Regions from separate parts of the Streptomyces kordofanensis genome, predicted to be linked through region 3. Evidence: riboswitches for the same ligand, from Rfam matches in the RefSeq annotation. Region 3 holds a riboswitch; each other region holds the start of a gene.
What was found. A riboswitch is a leader RNA that binds a small molecule or an ion and turns the genes downstream of it on or off. The one in region 3 is predicted to bind cyclic di-AMP.
Positions count from the first base shown of each region.

Region 1: linked by a shared signal. The riboswitch ahead of LUW75_RS04170 (M23 family metallopeptidase) and the one ahead of LUW75_RS22980 (transglycosylase SLT domain-containing protein) in region 3 are both predicted to bind cyclic di-AMP.
Region 2: linked by a shared signal. The riboswitch ahead of LUW75_RS13255 (M23 family metallopeptidase) and the one ahead of LUW75_RS22980 (transglycosylase SLT domain-containing protein) in region 3 are both predicted to bind cyclic di-AMP.
Region 4: linked by a shared signal. The riboswitch ahead of LUW75_RS15240 (LysM peptidoglycan-binding domain-containing protein) and the one ahead of LUW75_RS22980 (transglycosylase SLT domain-containing protein) in region 3 are both predicted to bind cyclic di-AMP.

Region 1 is NZ_CP094264.1:936,342-940,695, reverse strand. It holds gene LUW75_RS04180 (M16 family metallopeptidase) at 1-88, shown strand, start outside; gene LUW75_RS04175 (M16 family metallopeptidase) at 115-1,482, shown strand; cyclic di-AMP (ydaO/yuaA leader) riboswitch at 1,677-1,839, shown strand; gene LUW75_RS04170 (M23 family metallopeptidase) at 1,853-2,623, shown strand; gene LUW75_RS04165 (HPr family phosphocarrier protein) at 2,831-3,112, opposite strand; partial or broken gene LUW75_RS04160 (bifunctional acetate--CoA ligase family protein/GNAT family N-acetyltransferase) at 3,198-4,354, shown strand, end outside.
Region 2 is NZ_CP094264.1:2,871,085-2,875,438, reverse strand. It holds gene LUW75_RS13260 (PrsW family intramembrane metalloprotease) at 1-490, shown strand, start outside; partial or broken gene LUW75_RS13255 (M23 family metallopeptidase) at 850-1,916, opposite strand; cyclic di-AMP (ydaO/yuaA leader) riboswitch at 1,929-2,064, opposite strand; tRNA gene LUW75_RS13250 (tRNA-Met) at 2,386-2,459, opposite strand; gene LUW75_RS13245 (DUF5994 family protein) at 2,731-3,219, shown strand; gene LUW75_RS13240 (hypothetical protein) at 3,232-3,402, opposite strand; gene LUW75_RS13235 (PRC-barrel domain-containing protein) at 3,433-3,789, opposite strand; tRNA gene LUW75_RS13230 (tRNA-Lys) at 4,085-4,160, opposite strand; gene LUW75_RS13225 (DEAD/DEAH box helicase) at 4,315-4,354, opposite strand, start outside.
Region 3 is NZ_CP094264.1:5,052,058-5,056,411, reverse strand. It holds gene LUW75_RS22985 (SpoIIE family protein phosphatase) at 1-1,161, shown strand, start outside; partial or broken gene LUW75_RS22980 (transglycosylase SLT domain-containing protein) at 1,288-2,074, opposite strand; cyclic di-AMP (ydaO/yuaA leader) riboswitch at 2,079-2,229, opposite strand; gene LUW75_RS22975 (vanadium-dependent haloperoxidase) at 3,182-3,925, shown strand.
Region 4 is NZ_CP094264.1:3,316,723-3,321,076, reverse strand. It holds gene LUW75_RS15250 (FtsB family cell division protein) at 1-178, opposite strand, end outside; gene eno (phosphopyruvate hydratase) at 277-1,572, opposite strand; gene LUW75_RS15240 (LysM peptidoglycan-binding domain-containing protein) at 1,972-2,646, opposite strand; cyclic di-AMP (ydaO/yuaA leader) riboswitch at 2,650-2,817, opposite strand; partial or broken gene LUW75_RS24340 (transglycosylase family protein) at 3,078-4,095, opposite strand; gene LUW75_RS15225 (cytochrome P450 family protein) at 4,190-4,354, opposite strand, start outside.

The DNA.
Region 1 (4,354 bases), 4.1 Mb from region 3:
CAACCGCGCCGTCCTCGTCTACGAACCCACCAAGGCCGACGACGGCGACCGGACCGACAGCGACGAGGAAGAGGGGGCGGACCAGTGAGCGACGCTGCCGTGTCTCTGACCACCATGGAGTTCCACCCGCGGCCGGAGCCGGGCACGCCGCGCGTGTGGGCCTTCCCGGCACCCGAGCGCGGCCGGCTCGGCAACGGCCTCACGGTGCTGCGCTGCCACCGTCCCGGTCAGCGGGTCGTCGCCGTCGAGATCGTCCTCGAAGCCCCGCTGGAGGCCGAGCCCGAGGGCCTCGACGGCGTCGCCACCATCATGGCGCGCGCCCTGTCCGAGGGCACCGACAAGCACACCGCCGAGGAGTTCGCCGCCGAGCTGGAGCGGTGCGGCGCCACCCTGAACGCGCACGCGGACCACCCCGCCGTGCGGGTCTCCCTGGAAGTGCCCGCGTCCCGGCTGCACAAGGCCCTCGGCCTGCTCTCCGACGCGCTGCGGGCACCGGCCTTCTCCGACGACGAGGTCGGCCGCCTCGTCCGCAACCGGCTCGACGAGATCCCGCACGAGACGGCCAACCCGGGCCGCCGCGCGGCCAAGCAGCTCTCCGCCGAGCTGTTCCCGGCCTCCTCGCGCGTGTCCCGGCCCCGTCAGGGCACGGAGGAGACCGTCGCCCGGATCGACGCCGCGGCCGTACGGGCCTTCTACGAGGCCCACGTCCGTCCCGCGTCGGCCACCGCGGTCGTGGTCGGCGACCTGACCGGCGTCGACCTCGACGCGCTCCTCCGCGACACGCTCGGCGAGTGGACCGGCGACGCGCCCCGCCCGCGCGCCGCGTCCCCCGTCACGGCCGACGACACCGGACGCGTCGTCATCGTGGACCGGCCGGGCGCCGTGCAGACGCAGCTGCTCATCGGCCGCGTCGGGCCCGACCGGCACGACAGCGTGTGGCCCGCGCAGGTCGTCGGCACGTACTGCCTGGGCGGCACGCTCACCTCCCGTCTCGACCGCGTCCTGCGCGAGGAGAAGGGCTACACGTACGGCGTGCGGGCCTTCGGGCAGGTCCTGCGGTCCCTGCCCGACGGCACGGGCGCGGCGATGCTCGCCATCAGCGGCTCCGTCGACACGCCCAACACCGGTCCCGCGCTGGACGACCTGTGGAAGGTGCTGCGCACCCTCGCGGCGGAAGGGCTCACCGACGCCGAACGCGACGCCGCCGTGCACAACCTGGTCGGCGTGGCCCCGCTCAGGTACGAGACCGCGGCGTCCGTCGCCGACACCCTCGCCGAGCAGGTCGAGCAGCACCTGCCGGACGACTTCCAGGCACGGCTGTACCGGCGCCTGGACTCCACGGGCACGGTGGAGGCGACGGCGGCCGTCGTCAACGCCTTCCCGCCGGACCGCCTGGTCACCGTCCTCGTGGGGGACGCGGCCCGGATCAAGGCGCCGGTGGAGGCGCTGGGCGTCGGCGAAGTGACCGTGGTCGCCGGCTGACTGACGGAGCGGAACCCCGGCCTCTCGGAGGCCGGGGTTCCGCTCTCGCGCGGTTATGCCCGTTTTATTGGAGAGGCTGGGTTTCTGCTCTGTGGCGTGCGCTACAAAAAGCCGCATTCGTTTGGTGATCGAAAGATCAGCCGCTTAGCGTCTTAGCCGCTGTCCGCCCGTGTACCCGCCGCACCCGCGGCACCGGGCAGCGATCGCCGAATCCCCGTCAGGCGCGAGCCCGGGGAGCCGGGGACCCACGTCCCCTGGGGTGAATCGGGCGCCTTCGCCACCGTGCGGAGGGGTCCGTAGGAGACCTTCCTGCTCCGAACCCGTCAGCTAACCCGGTAGGCGAGAGGGAAGGAAAGGACACGTCCACTCCATGGCGTTCACCCGTTCCACCGGGAAGCACCGTGCCCCGAGCCGCATGAGCCGCAGGAGTGCCCAGGCCGCGGGCGCCGCCGCCCTCGCCACCTCCGGCGTCATCGGCACCCTGGCCTCCCCGGCGTTCGCCGCCGACGCGGAGCACGCCTCCCTGGAGGACACCGGCCTCAACCAGGCCATCACCGGTTACGAGCTGGCCGACGAGGTCGAGGACCAGGCCGCCGCGCAGGAGCTGGCCGCCGAGGCGGCCGAGCGCCAGGCGGAGGCCGAGGCGGCCGCCGAGCGCCAGGCCGAGGTCCGCTTCCGGGCCGCCCGCGATGCCCAGGAGCGCGCCGACCGCGAGGCCGAGCGTAAGCGCCTCGACTCCTTCCAGCTCCCGGTGGCCGGCTCGTACGTCTCCACCGCCTACCGGGTGGGCGGCTCGCTGTGGTCCTCCGGCAGCCACTCGGGCGTCGACTTCCACGCCCCGTACGGCTCCACCGTCGTCTCCGTGGGCCTGGGCACGGTCGTCGAGGCCGGCTGGGGCGGCGCCTACGGCAACAACGTGGTGATCCGCATGCAGGACGGCACCTACACGCAGTACGCCCACCTCGCCTCGGTCGGTGTCTCCGTCGGCCAGACGGTCATGCCGGGCCAGCAGATCGGCGTCTCCGGCTCGACCGGCAACTCCACGGGCCCCCACCTGCACTTCGAGGCCCGCACTTCCAGCGAGTACGGCTCCGACATCGACCCGGTCTCCTACCTCCGGGCGCGCGGCGTCAGCGTCTGACCCGCACCGCTCCACCGAGGCCCCGCCCGGCCGGCCGCCGGAGCGGGGCCTCCCGCGCCACCGGGCCGGAGCCTCCCGCGCCGCCCGCCGCCCGCCGGCCCCGGAACCCCGGGGCGCCCCGGGAGCGGTGCCTCGCGCGGGCGCGGCGGAGCGGCGCCCCCGATCCGCGAGGCGCCGCTCCGCCGGGCCGGGGGAGCGGAGCCGCGGTCAGACGGTCTCGGGGAGCTCCTCGAGACCCTCGGCGACCAGCTTCGCCAGGCGGTCCAGCACCGCGTCCGCGTCCTCGGCCTCGGAGGCGAGGACGATCTCCTCGCCGCCCCGCGCGCCCAGGCCGAGCACGGCGAGCACCGACGCGGCGTTGACCGGGGCGCCGCCGGCCCTGGCGATCGTCACGGGGACGCCGGAGGCCGTGGCGGCGCGGACGAAGATGGAGGCGGGGCGGGCGTGCAGACCCTCGGCCCAACCGACGTTGACGCGGCGCTCAGCCATGGTGTTGCCCTTCACGTGCTAGTAGTTGTCTAGACCAGACTCTCACGCCCGGCGGAGTACCGGGACGGCGCCGTACCCTGGGCCCATGCCGAACCCGTCCGACCAGTCGGCGCACCCGTACCCCGACCACTGGGAGGCCGACGTGGTGCTGCGCGACGGCGGCACCGCGCGGATCAGGCCGATCACCGCGGACGACGCCGAGCGCCTGGTCAGCTTTTACGGGCAGGTCTCAGACGAGTCGAAGTACTACCGGTTCTTCGCACCTTATCCTCGGCTCTCCGCCAGGGACGTGCACCATTTCACCCACCACGACCACGTGGACCGGGTGGGTCTGGCCGCGACGGTCGGCGGTGAGTTCATCGCGACCGTCCGCTACGACCGGATCGACGCCGCGGGCCGCCCCGCCGGCGCCCCCGCCGACGAGGCCGAGGTGGCCTTCCTCGTCCAGGACGCCCACCAGGGCCGCGGCGTCGCCTCCGTCCTGCTGGAGCACATCGCCGCCGTCGCCCGCGAGCGCGGCATCCGGCGGTTCGCCGCGGAGGTGCTGCCCGCCAACACCAGGATGATCAAGGTCTTCACGGACGCCGGGTACACCCAGAGGCGCAGCTTCGGGGACGGTGCCGTCCGCCTCCACCTCGACCTGGAGCCCACCGACCGATCCCTCGCCGTCCAGCGCGCCCGCGAGCAGCGCGCCGAGGCCCGGTCCGTGCAGCGGCTCCTCACCCCCGGCTCCGTCGCCGTCGTCGGCGCGGGCCGCGCCCCCGGCGGCGTCGGCCGCACCGTCCTGCGCGGTCTCGTCGACGCCGGGTTCACGGGCCGCGCGTACGCCGTGAACCACGCCCTGCCCGAGGGGCGGACCGCCTTGGACGGCGTCCCCGCGTACCGCTCCGTCGGCGAGATCGGCGAGCCCGTCGACCTGGCCGTCGTCGCCGTGCCCGCCGAGCGCGTCCCGGAAGCCGTCGCGGACTGCGGCGAGCACGGTGTGCGCGGGCTCGTCGTCCTGTCCGCAGGCTACGCCGAGAGCGGCCCAGCCGGCCGGGAGCGCCAGCGGGAACTGGTGCGGCAGGCCCGTTCCCACGGGATGCGCGTCATCGGCCCCGGCGCCTTCGGCGTGATCAACACCGCGGACGGCGTACGGCTCAACGCCTCTCCCGCCCCGCGGCTGCCCACCGCCGGGCGCATCGGGCTGTTCACCCAGTCGGGCGCGATCGGCATCGCCCTCCTGTCCGGACTCCACCGGCG
Region 2 (4,354 bases), 2.2 Mb from region 3:
GAACGGCTCGACGGCGTTCGGGCCGTGGGGGTTCATCCTCGTGTACGGGGCGTTCATGCTGCCGGCGCTGGGGCTGCTGACGTGGCTGGTGGTGTGGACGCGCCAGCGGGAGCTGCGGACGGTGTGCGGCGAGCTGCCCGCGTACGCCGCGGCCGGCTGGCTGTCCGCGGACGAGCCGCTCGCGCTGTCGTCGATGCGGGCGCGGAGCCTGGCGCGGTCCTACGCGGCGCGCGCGTTCGGCCCGGCGGCGGCGCGGTCGGTGGGCGAGTACGAGGCGTTCGCGACCTCCCTGGCGTTCCTGCGGCACCGGGCGCGGCGGGGGTCGGCCGACCGGGACTTCACGGCGCGGGAGCAGGAGCTGCTGCACCACATGTGGCAGCGGAAGGAGGTGGCCGCCCCGGCCCTGACGTTCGCCGCGCGCGCGACGGGCCGGGCGTGGACGCCGCCGCCGCACCGCGACTACGCGGGCTACAACCCGTACCGCCGGTGAGACGGTGCGGGGCCGGGCGGGCCGCGCCGCCCGGCCCCCGGCACCGGCCGTCCGGGCGGGCCGCCCGCGGGCGGCGGGCACCGGACGGCCGGGAGGCCGCGGATACCGGACCGCGGACGGCCGGAGGACCGCGGTCCGGTGCCCGGGGGCCGCCGGAAGGGTGCGGGCGCCGGACCGCGGACGGCCGGAAGGGCGGATCGGTGCCCCGGGCGGGGGCCCGCCACCGGTGCCGGAGGGCGTCCCCAGAACCGGAGGGTCCTGCGGGACCACGGGGAACCGTCGCCGGGGAGCGCCCCGGGTCCGGCCCCGCTGTGAGGCGCGCCGGGACTCGCCCGGGGCGGACGGGGCGCCGCCGGGCGTCAGACGGTGAGGCCCTTGCCGCGCAGCCAGGCCAGCGGGTCGACGCCGTCACCGGAGGCGGTGTGGACCTCCAGGTGGAGGTGCGGTCCGGTGACGTTGCCGGTGGCGCCGACGCGGCCGATCGTGTCGCCGGTGCCGACGGTCTGCCCGGCGCCGACGGTCATCGAGGAGAGGTGGCAGTACCAGACCTCGGTGCCGTCCTCCAGCTCCAGCACGACGCGGTAGCCGTACGCGCCGGACCAGCCGGCCGACTTGACGGTGCCGCTGTGGACGGCGTTGGCCGGGGTGCCGGTGGGGGCGGCCAGGTCGAGGCCGGTGTGGTAGCCGGAGGACCACATGGAGCCGGCCTGGCCGTACGTGGAGGTGATCGTGTAGGAGGAGGTCGGCAGGGCGTAGCTCGCGGCGAGTTCGGCCAGGCGCCCGGCCTCGGCCTTCGCGGCGGCCTCCGCCTCGGCCCGCCTGCGCTCCGCCGCCGCGGCCTTCGCCTCGGCCGCGGCGGCGGCCTGCCGGGCGGCGGCCTTCTCCGCGGCCTCCTCCGCGGCCTCCTCCTCGGCGGCGGCGCGGACCACGGCCTCGGCGGACGCCTGCTGCTGCTCGGCCTGCTGGAGGATGCGCGCCCGCAGTGTCTCGCCCGCGTCGGCACCGGCGGGGCCGTTCCCGGGGACGGCGTGAGCACGGTGGGACCGGCGGGGGCCGGGGCCTCGTCGGGCGCGTCGTCCGCGTCGCCGTCGACGAGCGCGCCGACGCCGGGGAGCGAGGAGGCGTCGGGGAGGCCCACGTCCGGGAGGGAGATCGCGACGCGGGGCTTGTCGTGCGCGGTGGCCATGCCGCCCGCACCGACGGCGGCGATGACGCCGACCCCGAGGACGGTGGAGCTGCGGGCGAGGCCGCCGCGCTGCTTGACCACGCGGTGCCGTCCCCGGACGGGGCGGACGGTGTCCTCGGTCGGGTTCCACTCCGAGGCGGCCGCGGGCGCGGCGGTGCCCGGGGTTCCCGGAGCGGTGGGGTGACCGATCGTGCCGTACGGGCCGAAGGGGGCCTCGGAGGCAGGCTTGTTGGACGCCACGGGGGCGCGCTCCTTTCCTTCCTTCTCCGCCTACCGGGTTAGCTGACGGGTTCGGAGCAGGAAGGTCTCCTACGAGCCGGTGAAGGCCCGATTCACCCCAGGTGCGGTGGTTCCCCGGTTCCCTCGCGGGATTCGGCGCATGCGCACGGTGCCACCTCTTGCGGCGGCTGACGCGACCGCGCTGCGTTATCGAACGTTAATAGAAGCGAGGTCCGCATTCCAAGCCGTTCCTTCGGGCAACTGACCCGATTCACACCGGAACAAAGCCCCGTAGAAGGACAACCGGCGGCAAAAGAACCAACCCTCGCGGAGCACGACTTCCGAAAAGCCCCCGCCGTTCTCCTGACGGTGCGTCAATCGACGTGGCACAGCGCGGCCTTGCGGTGACACACCGTACATATCGGGCCGAACGCACCGCCGCGTCGACACGCCGAGGGCCCGGTGCTGTGCACCGGGCCCTCGGTTTCAGTAGCGGGGACAGGATTTGAACCTGCGACCTCTGGGTTATGAGCCCAGCGAGCTACCGAGCTGCTCCACCCCGCGTCGGTGAACACCACCTTACGCCATCCCGGAGAGACCGTTTACCAATTCCCCGTCCCACCGGCCGGGAGGCGCTCGACGAGCCCCTCCGGGGGGCTCCGGCCTCCTTTCCCCCCGGGCGCACCGGACCTCCGGGGCGGCCCCCCGCCCGTCCGCCCGGCCCCGGGTGGCCGGGCGGACGGGCGACCGGGCCCGCGGAGCGGAGTACGGTGGGAGGAAGGTGAACGTCCGGTTCGCCACGGGGACCGGATCCCGCAGACAGGCGGACATCAGCATGGCCGACTTCGACACACCCACCGCCCCCGGGCACCTCCCGTACACCGGTCACGAGGCGGTGGGACCCGGCACGGCGCTCCTGCGGCTGGAGACGACGGGCTCCCGCGAAGGCGTCCTCGACGGAGCGTGGTGGCCGCGCTCCCGTGACATCACGGAGGAGCTGCCCGCCCTGATCAGCGCCCTGGCCGAGCACCTGGGGCCGATCGCCCGCGTCGGTCTGGACGCCGCCGCCTGGGACGGGCTGCCGGTCCGCCTGGTCATCGACGACCGGGTGGTGCACATCACCTCGTTCCCCGTGGGTGACGACACCGTCCTGATCACCCGTGGCGAGGGGGACCACTTCTCGCTGCTCGTCGTGCCGCCGGACACCCCCCTGGAGGCGGCGCGCGCCGCGATGGCGCAGGCCGTCCGGGCGGACAACGTCGCACAGGCCCGGCAGATCCTCGTCGACACCGGTGCCGGTGGGAGGACGGGGACGCGGCACTGACCCGCGGGACGCCTACCGCACCGAGCGCCTCCCGGTGCGCCGGGAGAGGTGGGCGCCGAGGAAGACCAGGTCCACCACGAGGACGACGGCGCCGACGACCAGAAGGTATGTCATGCCCTCGACAGCGACGCCGACGAGGCCGAGCACGACGGCCAGGAGGACGAAGAACAAGAAGATCGCCATTCCGGGGGCTCCTCCGTGTGACGGGACGGTTCAGCGGCGGGCGAGCCGCCGCTCGCCGGCGGCGCCGGGCCGGTAGGCCATGCCGTAGTGGTGGAAGACGGCCTGTTCGTCCTCGGCGGCGAGCACGTCGTCGGTCCCGATGGCGGGAGCCTTGCGGACCGTGCCCTCGTCGTACGGCACCCTGACGTAGTCCGGTCCGACGGTCGCGTCGTCGAGCGGGACGAACACCGGGCGCCGGCGGGTGGGCAGCCCCGTGCGGACGGTGGCCATGGCCGGCTCGTCCGTGGCGGTGCTCACGTAGACCGCCTCCAGCACACCGATCTCGTGCCCCTTCGGGTCCACGACGTCCTGGTGCCGCCACTCCCTGACGCCTGCTGGATGGATCATGCGGTCCGCTCCCTGGTCGGGCGGGCTTCCGGGCGGAGCCGCTCCACCGGCCGACAGCGGCACGGCGCCGTGCCCGCCCCCGTCCCCCCAGCCTGCCCCGGCCCGCCTCCGGGCGCCACACGGACCCGGCCGGCCGGCGCTCCTCCCGCCGGCCCGGGCTCTACGCGGACACCGGTTCGACCGCCCGTGCACCGCGCCACGGCCACGGGAGGGGGCCGGACGCACGAGCGCCCCGGCCGCTGTGGAGGCGGCCGGGGCGTGGAACGCCGGTCGAAGCCCCGCGGGGCTTTCGGTCTGGTAGGCCCTGTGGGACTCGAACCCACAACCAACGGATTAAAAGTCCGCTGCTCTGCCAATTGAGCTAAGGGCCCTCGACGGGTCGTCCCCGAGCATAGCCCGCCCGGGGGCGTGAGCCGATCGGGTATCGGCACAACACCCGCTTCCGGTCCGTCCCGGAAGGCGGGCGGGCCCGCACGCGGCGCCCGGAGGTCGCGTGCGGGCCCGTCCGAGGGGACCTACGGAGCGTCAGCCGTTGCGCTTCCAGCGCGGCTTGTCGTCGCGTCGG
Region 3 (4,354 bases):
ACGCGGGAGCACGCCATGGCGGTGACGCTCCAGCGGAGCCTGCTGCCCCGGGTGCTGCCCGAGCAGGACGCGCTGGAGACGGCGCACCGCTACCTCCCGGCGCAGGCCGGGGTGGGCGGCGACTGGTTCGACGTGATCCCGCTGTCCGGCGCGCGGGTCGCGCTCGTCGTCGGGGACGTGGTGGGGCACGGCCTGCACGCGGCGGCGACGATGGGCCGGCTGCGCACGGCGGTGCACAACTTCTCCGCGCTCGACCTGCCGCCGGACGAGCTGCTGGGCCACCTCGACGAGCTGGTGTCCCGGATCGACGAGGAGGAGGCGGAGGACGCCGGTTCCGGAATCACCGGGGCGACCTGCCTGTACGCCATCTACGACCCGGTGACGGGCGGCTGCTGCATGGCGTCGGCGGGCCACTTCGCACCGGCCGTGGTACGCCCCGACGGGTCGGTGGGCTTCCCCGACCTGCCCGTGTTCCCCCCGCTGGGCCTGGGGGGCGGCCCGTTCGAGACGTGCGAGGTGTTCCTCCCCGAGGACAGCCGTCTGGTGCTGTACACGGACGGGTTGATCGAGCACCGGGAGCGGGACCTCGACGCGGGGCTGCGGATGCTGCGCGAGGCGCTCACCGGAGCGCCGGGGCGGACACCGGAGGAGATCTGCCGCGCGGTGTTCGACGCGATGCTGCCGCCGCACCGCCGCGACGACATCGCCCTGCTGGTGGCCCGCACCCGGCTGCTGCCGCGGGACCGCGTGGCCGAGTGGGACGTGCCGCCCGACCCGTCGGCGGTGGCGCCGGTGCGGGCGGCGTGCGGGCGGCAGCTGGAGCGGTGGGGGCTCGGGGAGATCGGGTTCACCACCGAGCTGGTGCTCAGCGAACTGATCACCAACGCGATCCGGTACGGCTCCGCACCGATCCACGTGCGGATGCTGCGCGACCGGAACCTGATCTGCGAGGTCTCGGACGCCAGCAGCACCTCCCCGCACCTGCGGCGGGCGGCCACCACGGACGAGGGCGGCCGCGGCCTGTTCCTCGTGTCGCAGCTGGCGGGCCGGTGGGGCACCCGGTACACGCCGGGCGGCAAGGTGATGTGGACGGAGCAGCCGCCGACGGGCGGGGCGGCGGCTCCGGAGGTGCCGCCGCTCTTCGACGACCCGGAGTGGTGACGCCCCGGTGACGGGCCGCCGTTCCCCCGCGGAGGTGCCGCGCCCCTCTCCCCACCCGGCCTCCCGGCCGGGGCGGACGGGCCGCGCTCCTTCCGGGCACCGGCGGACGGTGCCCGGAAGGAGCGGTCAGTACGGGCCGTTGACGTTGTCGATGGAGCCGTACCGGTCGGCGGCGTAGTTGCACGCGGCGGTGATGTTGGCGACCGGGTCGAACGGGTCCGAGGAGGTACCCGGCACGTGGTAGGCGCGGAACGTGGGGTCGATGACCTGGAGGAGGCCCTTCGAGGGCGTCCCGGCGGCGGCGTTCGAATCCCAGCCGTTGATCGCGAGGGGATTTCCGGAGGACTCGCGCATGATGTTGCGGTGAATTCCCTCGTACGTCCCCGGAATTCCGTGCCGGGCCATGACGTCGAGCGATTCCCTGATCCAGCCGTCGAGGTCGTCGGTGTACGACTTCGCCGCGGCGGGGGGCGACGGCGGCACGGGCCGCGGAGCGGTCGGCGCGGGCCGGCGCGGAGCGCTTCGCGGCGGTCTTCCCCGCGGCCGGCGCCTCGGCTCCGACGGTGAGCCTCAGACCCGGCCGGATGAGTGACGGGTCGTCACCGACGACCTTCCTGTTGTCCCGGTACAGCTTCTTCCAGCCGCCCCTCACGGAGTGTTCGCGGGCGACGCCGGAGAGGGTGTCGCCCGCGGCCACCGTGTGCGTCACGGGCTTGGCGGCCTCGGCGGCGGCTGCCGAAGCGGCGGCGGGCTTCGCCGCGACGACCGCGGCGGGCGCCGCGCCGGGCGCGGCGGAGGCGGTGACGGTGCCGGTCAGGGGCAGGGCGAGGGCCGCCCCGCCGGTACCCGCGACGGCGAGTCCGCGGCTGAGTCGACTGCTCCTGGGACGGCGGTGCTTACCCTGAGGGGGCATGGGGCGTTCCTCTCCGGCGCCTGCGAGGTGAGCTGTCGGGTTCGGGCGGGAGATGCCCGGCCGCGGTCGCCCGCGACTTCACCCCTAGCCGTTCCGGACGCCGGATCGGCGGCTTACCTGGTTCCCCCGCTCCTGCCGGACGCGGATATGTGAGTTCCGGGGTCCGGAAGGCGGCAGGATTCGGCGTTCCCTCCGGAATGACGGTGACCGTAAACGAAACCCGCCGGGTGGAACAAGACCCGGAATTCTCTTCGGTGATCCATTGCGGACCCGTGGGACGGTGAATTCCGCTTGACGGTGCGAAGTACGGGGAATTCCGCCTCCCGTCGCCGTGACCGACGTCACGGGCCGCGCCCCTCCCGCGGACTCCGCACCGCCTTCCCGAACGCCGCAAATGAGTAATATTTCAGCAATTGCCTTTATTCGCACTAAACGGGCACCGGCCCTTCGGCCGGATCCGTTCGGGTGGCCGGGGCGGCCGGGGCGGCGAGGGCGCTTGCGCCGCCCGCCGGGACGTCGAAAGTAGGGAAAAACCATCTAAACAGGGGAGAAACATGCAAAAGACACAGACGAGACCGTCACCACGCCGGACCCTCGCGGCCGCGGCCGCGTTGCTGGGACTGACGGCGGTCGCGGCGGTCCCCGCGCCGACGGTGCGGGCGCCGCGCTCCTCCCCTGCCGCCGCCTCCGGCTCCGTCATCGCCGACTGGGCGCGGCTGACGGCGGACATCATCGACCCCGGGGGCCGCCTGACCCCGCCGGAGGAGGCGGTCTGGCACGCCTTCGTCTCGGCGGGCATGTACAACGCGGTGGTCGGGATCGAGGGCCGGTACGAGCCGTACCGCTGGAACGCGCGGGGCCCCCGCGCCGCGTCGTCCACGGCGGCGGCGGCCGCCGCCGCCCACGGCGTGCTGCTGCACTACTTCCCGGAGACGGAGGACCGGTTGAGGGCCGCCTACGCCGACTCGCTCGCCGCGGTCCCCGACGGGCCGGCGGAGAGGGCCGGCGTGGCGTTCGGCCGTCGCGCGGCCGAACGCGTCATCGCACTGCGGAAGGACGACGGCCGCGGCGCCCCGGTCGCCTTCCCGGCGCCTCCCCGCCCCCGGGGTGTGGCGCCCCACGCCCCCCGGGCACCACCCCTTCACCGCCGCGTGGCTGGCGCGGCTGCGTCCGCTGCTCGTCGACCGCCCCGACCGGTTCCGCCCCGGCCCGCCGCCCGCGCTGACATCCGCCCGGTACGCCGCCGACCTGAACGAGGTGAAGGCGTACGGCGCGAAGGACAGCCCGGTGCGGAGCCCTTCGCAGACCGACACGGCGCAGTTCTTCACCAAACTCGACCTGCAGGGCGCCCTCGCCGACCGCGCCGCCCGGGACGGCCTCGACCTGGTCGACACGGCCCGGCTGTTCGCCGCCGTGAACACCGTCCAGGCCGACGCCGTGATCGCCGCCTGGGACGCCAAGCTGCACTACGGCACCTGGCGGCCCGTCACCGCCATCCGCGAGGCCGACCACGACGGCAACCCGCTCACCGAGGCCGATCCCGGGTGGGAGCCGTTCCTCCAGACCCCCGCGCACCCCGACTACCTCAGCGGCCACACCACCACCGCCGGCGCCCTGACCCGGACGCTGACGCTGTTGTCCGGCGACTCCCACCTCGACCTGCGCATCACCTCGGTCCTCGCCGGGAAGACCCGGTACTACGACTCCGCCCGCGCCTACAACCGCGACTGCGTGGGCGCCCGCACCTGGGCGGGCATCCACACCCGCACGGCGAACACGGTCGGCACCCGCACGGGCGAGCGGGTGGCCGCTTGGGCGCTCGCCCGCAACTTCCGCCCGCTGGACGACTGACCGCCGGGCGGGACGTCCCGCCCGGCGAGGCCCCGGAGCACGCCGCCGAACGCGCCCCGGCGGCCCCGGCGGCCCCAGGGGTCCCGCGAGTCCCGACAGAAAACGGCCCGGACGGCGCTCCCGCGCCGACGCGGCGCACGCCGGGCGTCCGGGCTCACCGGCGGGCCCGCCGGGGCGGCGGCGCCGGTCGGCGCGGCCCGGGGGCGGGTCGGGCGGCGAGGCCCTGGAGTCCGGTGGGATGGATCCGGTGGGGCGGACCCGGTGGGTGGTCACACGGCGCCGGGTCCGCGCCCGGCCCCGCCTTCCCGCTCCCGCTTCTCCCGCCCGCCGCCCCGCGCCGTGCGCCCGCGGTGGCGGTCCCGCGTACGCACGGCGCCCCCAGCACCTCCTTCGCCTCCCACCGGACGTCCCGCGCGGGAGACGGGCGGT
Region 4 (4,354 bases), 1.7 Mb from region 3:
GGTAGGCGAGGACGACGACCATGGTGCAGACGACGAGGGCGAGGAAGGCGGCCCGCCCGGTGAGCCGGGAGCGGCGCGCCTGGCGGCGGCTCTGGGAGCGGTAGACGCGGGCGGCGGTCTGCTCGCCGAGCAGCCGCAGCCTCGTCGCGGTCGAGAACCGGTCCCGGTCCTGGCCCATCGGCTCGCCCCTCCTCACGTACGACGTCCCCGGACACGGTACGGGACCGCGACCGGGGACGTACGCAACCGGGGGCGACGGGGCGCAGCCCCGCGCGCTCAGCCGTTCGCGGGGCGGAACCGCGGGAACGCGCTGCGGCCGGCGTACACCGCGGCGTCGTCGAGGATCTCCTCGATGCGCAGCAGCTGGTTGTACTTGGCGACGCGCTCGGAGCGGGCCGGGGCGCCGGTCTTGATCTGGCCGCAGTTGGTGGCGACGGCCAGGTCGGCGATGGTGACGTCCTCGGTCTCGCCGGAGCGGTGGGACATCATGCACTTGAAGCCGTTGCGCTGGGCCAGCTCGACGGCGTCCAGGGTCTCCGTGAGGGAGCCGATCTGGTTCACCTTGACCAGCAGGGCGTTGGCGGCGCCCTCCTCGATGCCGCGGGCGAGGCGCTCGGGGTTGGTGACGAACAGGTCGTCGCCGACGAGCTGGACCTTCGAGCCGAGCCGCTCGGTGATGGCCTTCCAGCCGTCCCAGTCGTCCTCGAACAGCGGGTCCTCGATGGAGACCAGCGGGTACGAGGCGACGAGCTCCTCGTAGTACGAGGTCATCTCGGCGGCCGTGCGGGACCTGCCCTCGAACTGGTACGCGCCGTCCTTGTGGAACTCGGACGCGGCGACGTCCAGGGCGAGCGCGACGTCCCGGCCCGGGGTGTAGCCGGCCTGCCTGATCGCCTCCATGATGAGGTCGAGGGCGGCGCGGTTGGAGTCCAGGTCCGGTGCGAAGCCGCCCTCGTCGCCGAGGCCGGTGGACAGGCCCTTGTCCTTCAGGACCTTCTTCAGGGTGTGGTAGACCTCGGTGCCCCAGCGCAGGGCCTCGGAGAAGGACTCCGCGCCCACGGGCGCGATCATGAACTCCTGGATGTCCACGTTGGAGTCGGCGTGCGAGCCGCCGTTCAGGATGTTCATCATCGGCACCGGGAGCAGGTGCGCGTTCGGGCCGCCCAGGTAGCGGAAGAGCGGCAGGTCGGACGCCTCGGAGGCGGCGTGCGCCACGGCGAGGGAGACGCCGAGGATGGCGTTGGCGCCGAGGGAGGACTTGTCCGGGGTGGCGTCCAGGTCGAACATCGCCTGGTCGATCAGCCGCTGCTCGGTGGCGTCGTAGCCGACGAGCTCCGGGCCGATCTGCTCGATGACGGCGAGGACGGCCTTCTCGACACCCTTGCCGAGGTAGCGGTCCTTGTCGCCGTCGCGGAGCTCGAGGGCCTCGAACGCACCGGTGGAGGCACCGGACGGGACGGCAGCACGGCCGGTGCTGCCGTCGTCGAGGCCGACCTCGACCTCGACCGTGGGGTTGCCTCGGGAGTCGAGGATTTCCCGGGCTACGACGACGTCGATGGACGGCACGAGCATCTCCTTCTGGGATGTGACGCGTGGAGTGCGGGCTCTTTCGCCTTGCGGCAAGAGCCTAGCCGCCCCGGGGGCCGGCGCCCGCGACCGGCCGCCCGCCGGGGCGGCAAAGTGGTCGAAGTGGTCTTTTACGGGAGGAAAGCCCGCGCTTGCCGACGCGGGGCGGCCACCGCCCCGCCGGAGCGACGGCCGCCCCGCGCGCCCCGCTCCTCCCACCCCCGAGGGGGCGCCCGTCCGGGGACGGGCCGCCCGTACGGAGGACGGCCCCGTTCCCGCCGCCCGCCGGGACGTCCGCGCAGGGGAAGGCCCCGGCCCGCCGCGCACGGGGGACGCGCGGCGGACCGGGGCCGGCTCGCGGAGGGCCCGGCCGGGTGGTCCCCCGGCCGGCCCCCGCCGTACGGGTCAGCTCAGGTGGAGCCGCTGGCCCGGGTGGATGAGGTCGGCGTCGTCGACGATGTCGTCGTTCAGGTCGAACAGCTTCTTCCAGCCGCCCTTGACGTCCTCGGCCGCGGCGATGGAGCTGAGCGTGTCGCCGGTCTCGACCTCGTACTCGCCGTCGCCCTTCTCGACCTTCTCGCCGGCCGGGGTGGTGACGGTCCCGGACTCGGCCTTGGGCGCGGCCTCGGGGGCCGCCCGGGGTGCGGTGCGCTGCTCGCCGCGCGTGGCGGGCTGCTCGGCGGTGCGCTCGGCGCCGCCGCCGTACGGCGTGCCGGACAGGCCGACGCCGCAGACCGGCCAGGCGCCCTTGCCCTGGCCCGCGAGGACCTTCTCGGCGATCTCGATCTGCTGGGCCTTGCCGGCCCGGTCGGCGGTGGGGGCGTACTGCGTGCCGCCGTACGCGGCCCACGTGGAGGCCGAGAACTGCAGGCCGCCGTAGTAGCCGTTGCCGGTGTTGATGGACCAGTCGCCGCCGGACTCGCACTGCGCGACGCGGTCCCACTCGGCGGCGGTCGCGGCGCCGGCGGGCGCGGCGACCACCAGCGGGGCGGCGACGGCGACACCGGTGATGCCGGCGAACGCGGCGAGACGGACGGCCTTGGAGGGACGGCGGTGCTTGCCCTTGCCGGAATTGAGCATGGCGGATCTCCTCACCGACGCCTGCGAGGTGAGCTGTCGGGTTCGGGCCTGGTGAGTGCCCGGCCGCGCACTGGGCGCGGCTTCACCCCGAGCCGGTTCCGGTCGTCTTCCGACGGCCGGGTCCGGCGCCTACCTTGGTTCCCCCGCTCCTGCCTGCGGCGCTGGAAGCGTCGACTGTTCCCGTCGTCCGGCGGCAGGATTCGGCGTTACCGGTCGGACGGGGCCCGCGGTGGCGAGCGACAACGACGGTACGCACAGACCCACCCCGAGATCAAAAAGGGACATCCAGGTCAATCCATCCCTACATACCCACCCCTCAGGGGCGTTTGCGCAGGTAGGGGCGGAAACGGACGGACCGGACGGCGAGGGAGCGCGAGTTGGGGCGAAGAGACTCTTGTCTCATTTTCAGGAAACGGACATTCAGCCGGTAACTACCCCTCGTCCGCGCCCAGATCGAGGCTCTGGCCGGGGAGGATGAGGTCGGGGTCGGCGCCCACGACCTCGCGGTTCGCACCGTAGAGCGCCGGCCAGCCGCCGGGCACCTCGTGGGTGTCCGCGATGGCCGACAGGCTGTCGCCGGGCCGGACGGTGTACGTGCCGTCCGCGGCGAGGCCGTCCGCCGTGCGCGCCGCCCCGTCGCCCCGCGAGGCGTGCCCGTCGCCCCCGCGCCCGCCGACCGGGTCGCCGGGCCCCGCGGGTCCTGCGGCGGCGTCCGGGACGGTCGCGGCCCCCTCCTCGGCCGGCTCGCCGCGGTGCCTGCCCGTGCCGGCCGCGGGGCCGTCCGCGCCGTCGCGGGCCGCGGGCGCGTCGCCGGCGGGCGCGGACGCGTCGCCGGCGGGCGGCGCGGCCGGCGGGGCCGACGCCTCCGGGGCGGTCCGCGCCTCCCCCTGCGTCGCACCGGGAGCCGGGGCCGGGGAGCCCCCGGCGCCGGTGGCGGTGCCCGTGCGCCCGGCGGGCTCCCGCGGCGCCCCGGCGTCCGCCCCGGTGCTCGCGGCCGGGTCCGGCGCGGTGTCCGGGGCGGACCCGGTCGGACCGGCCCCGGCCGGGGCGGAGTCGACCGGGGCGGACTCGCCGCCGTCGGCCAGGCCCGCGATGGGCGCGCACGTCTCCCACGCGGCGGAGCCCCCGCGCGGCGAAGACCTTCTCCGCGACGGCGATCTGCTGGGCGCGGGTGGCGAGGTCGGCGCGCGGCGCGTACGCCGTGCCGCCGTACGCCTGCCAGGCCTCCTGCGAGAGCTGGAGGCCGCCGTAGTAGCCGTTGCCGAGGTCGGCGCTCCACATGCCGCCGGTCTCGCACTCGGCGACCCGGTCCCAGGTGGCGGCGTCGGCGGCGGACGCGGTGCCCGCGCCGAGCAGCGGCAGGGCGATCGCCGATCCGGTCACCCCCGCGGCGACGACGAGGGCGGGGGCCTGACGGGGTCGACGGTGTCGTCCGTTACCGGAGCGCATGCGTGGGACCTTTCGCGCGACTGCTGAGGTGACGGTGAACGTAGCGGCAGTCGAACGCCTGTCACAAGCCGGTGCACGCGATATCACGCGAAGATCACAGAGGTGACGGGGCGTCAGGAGGCTCCGGGGTGAACTCCACCGGGAGGGTGCGCAGCCCGCGCATGATGAGCCCGCCGCGCCACCGCAGTTCGTCCGGATCCACGGCGAGGCGCAGGTCGGGAAGCCGCCTCAGGAGGGTGGCCAGCGCGGTCCGTCCCTC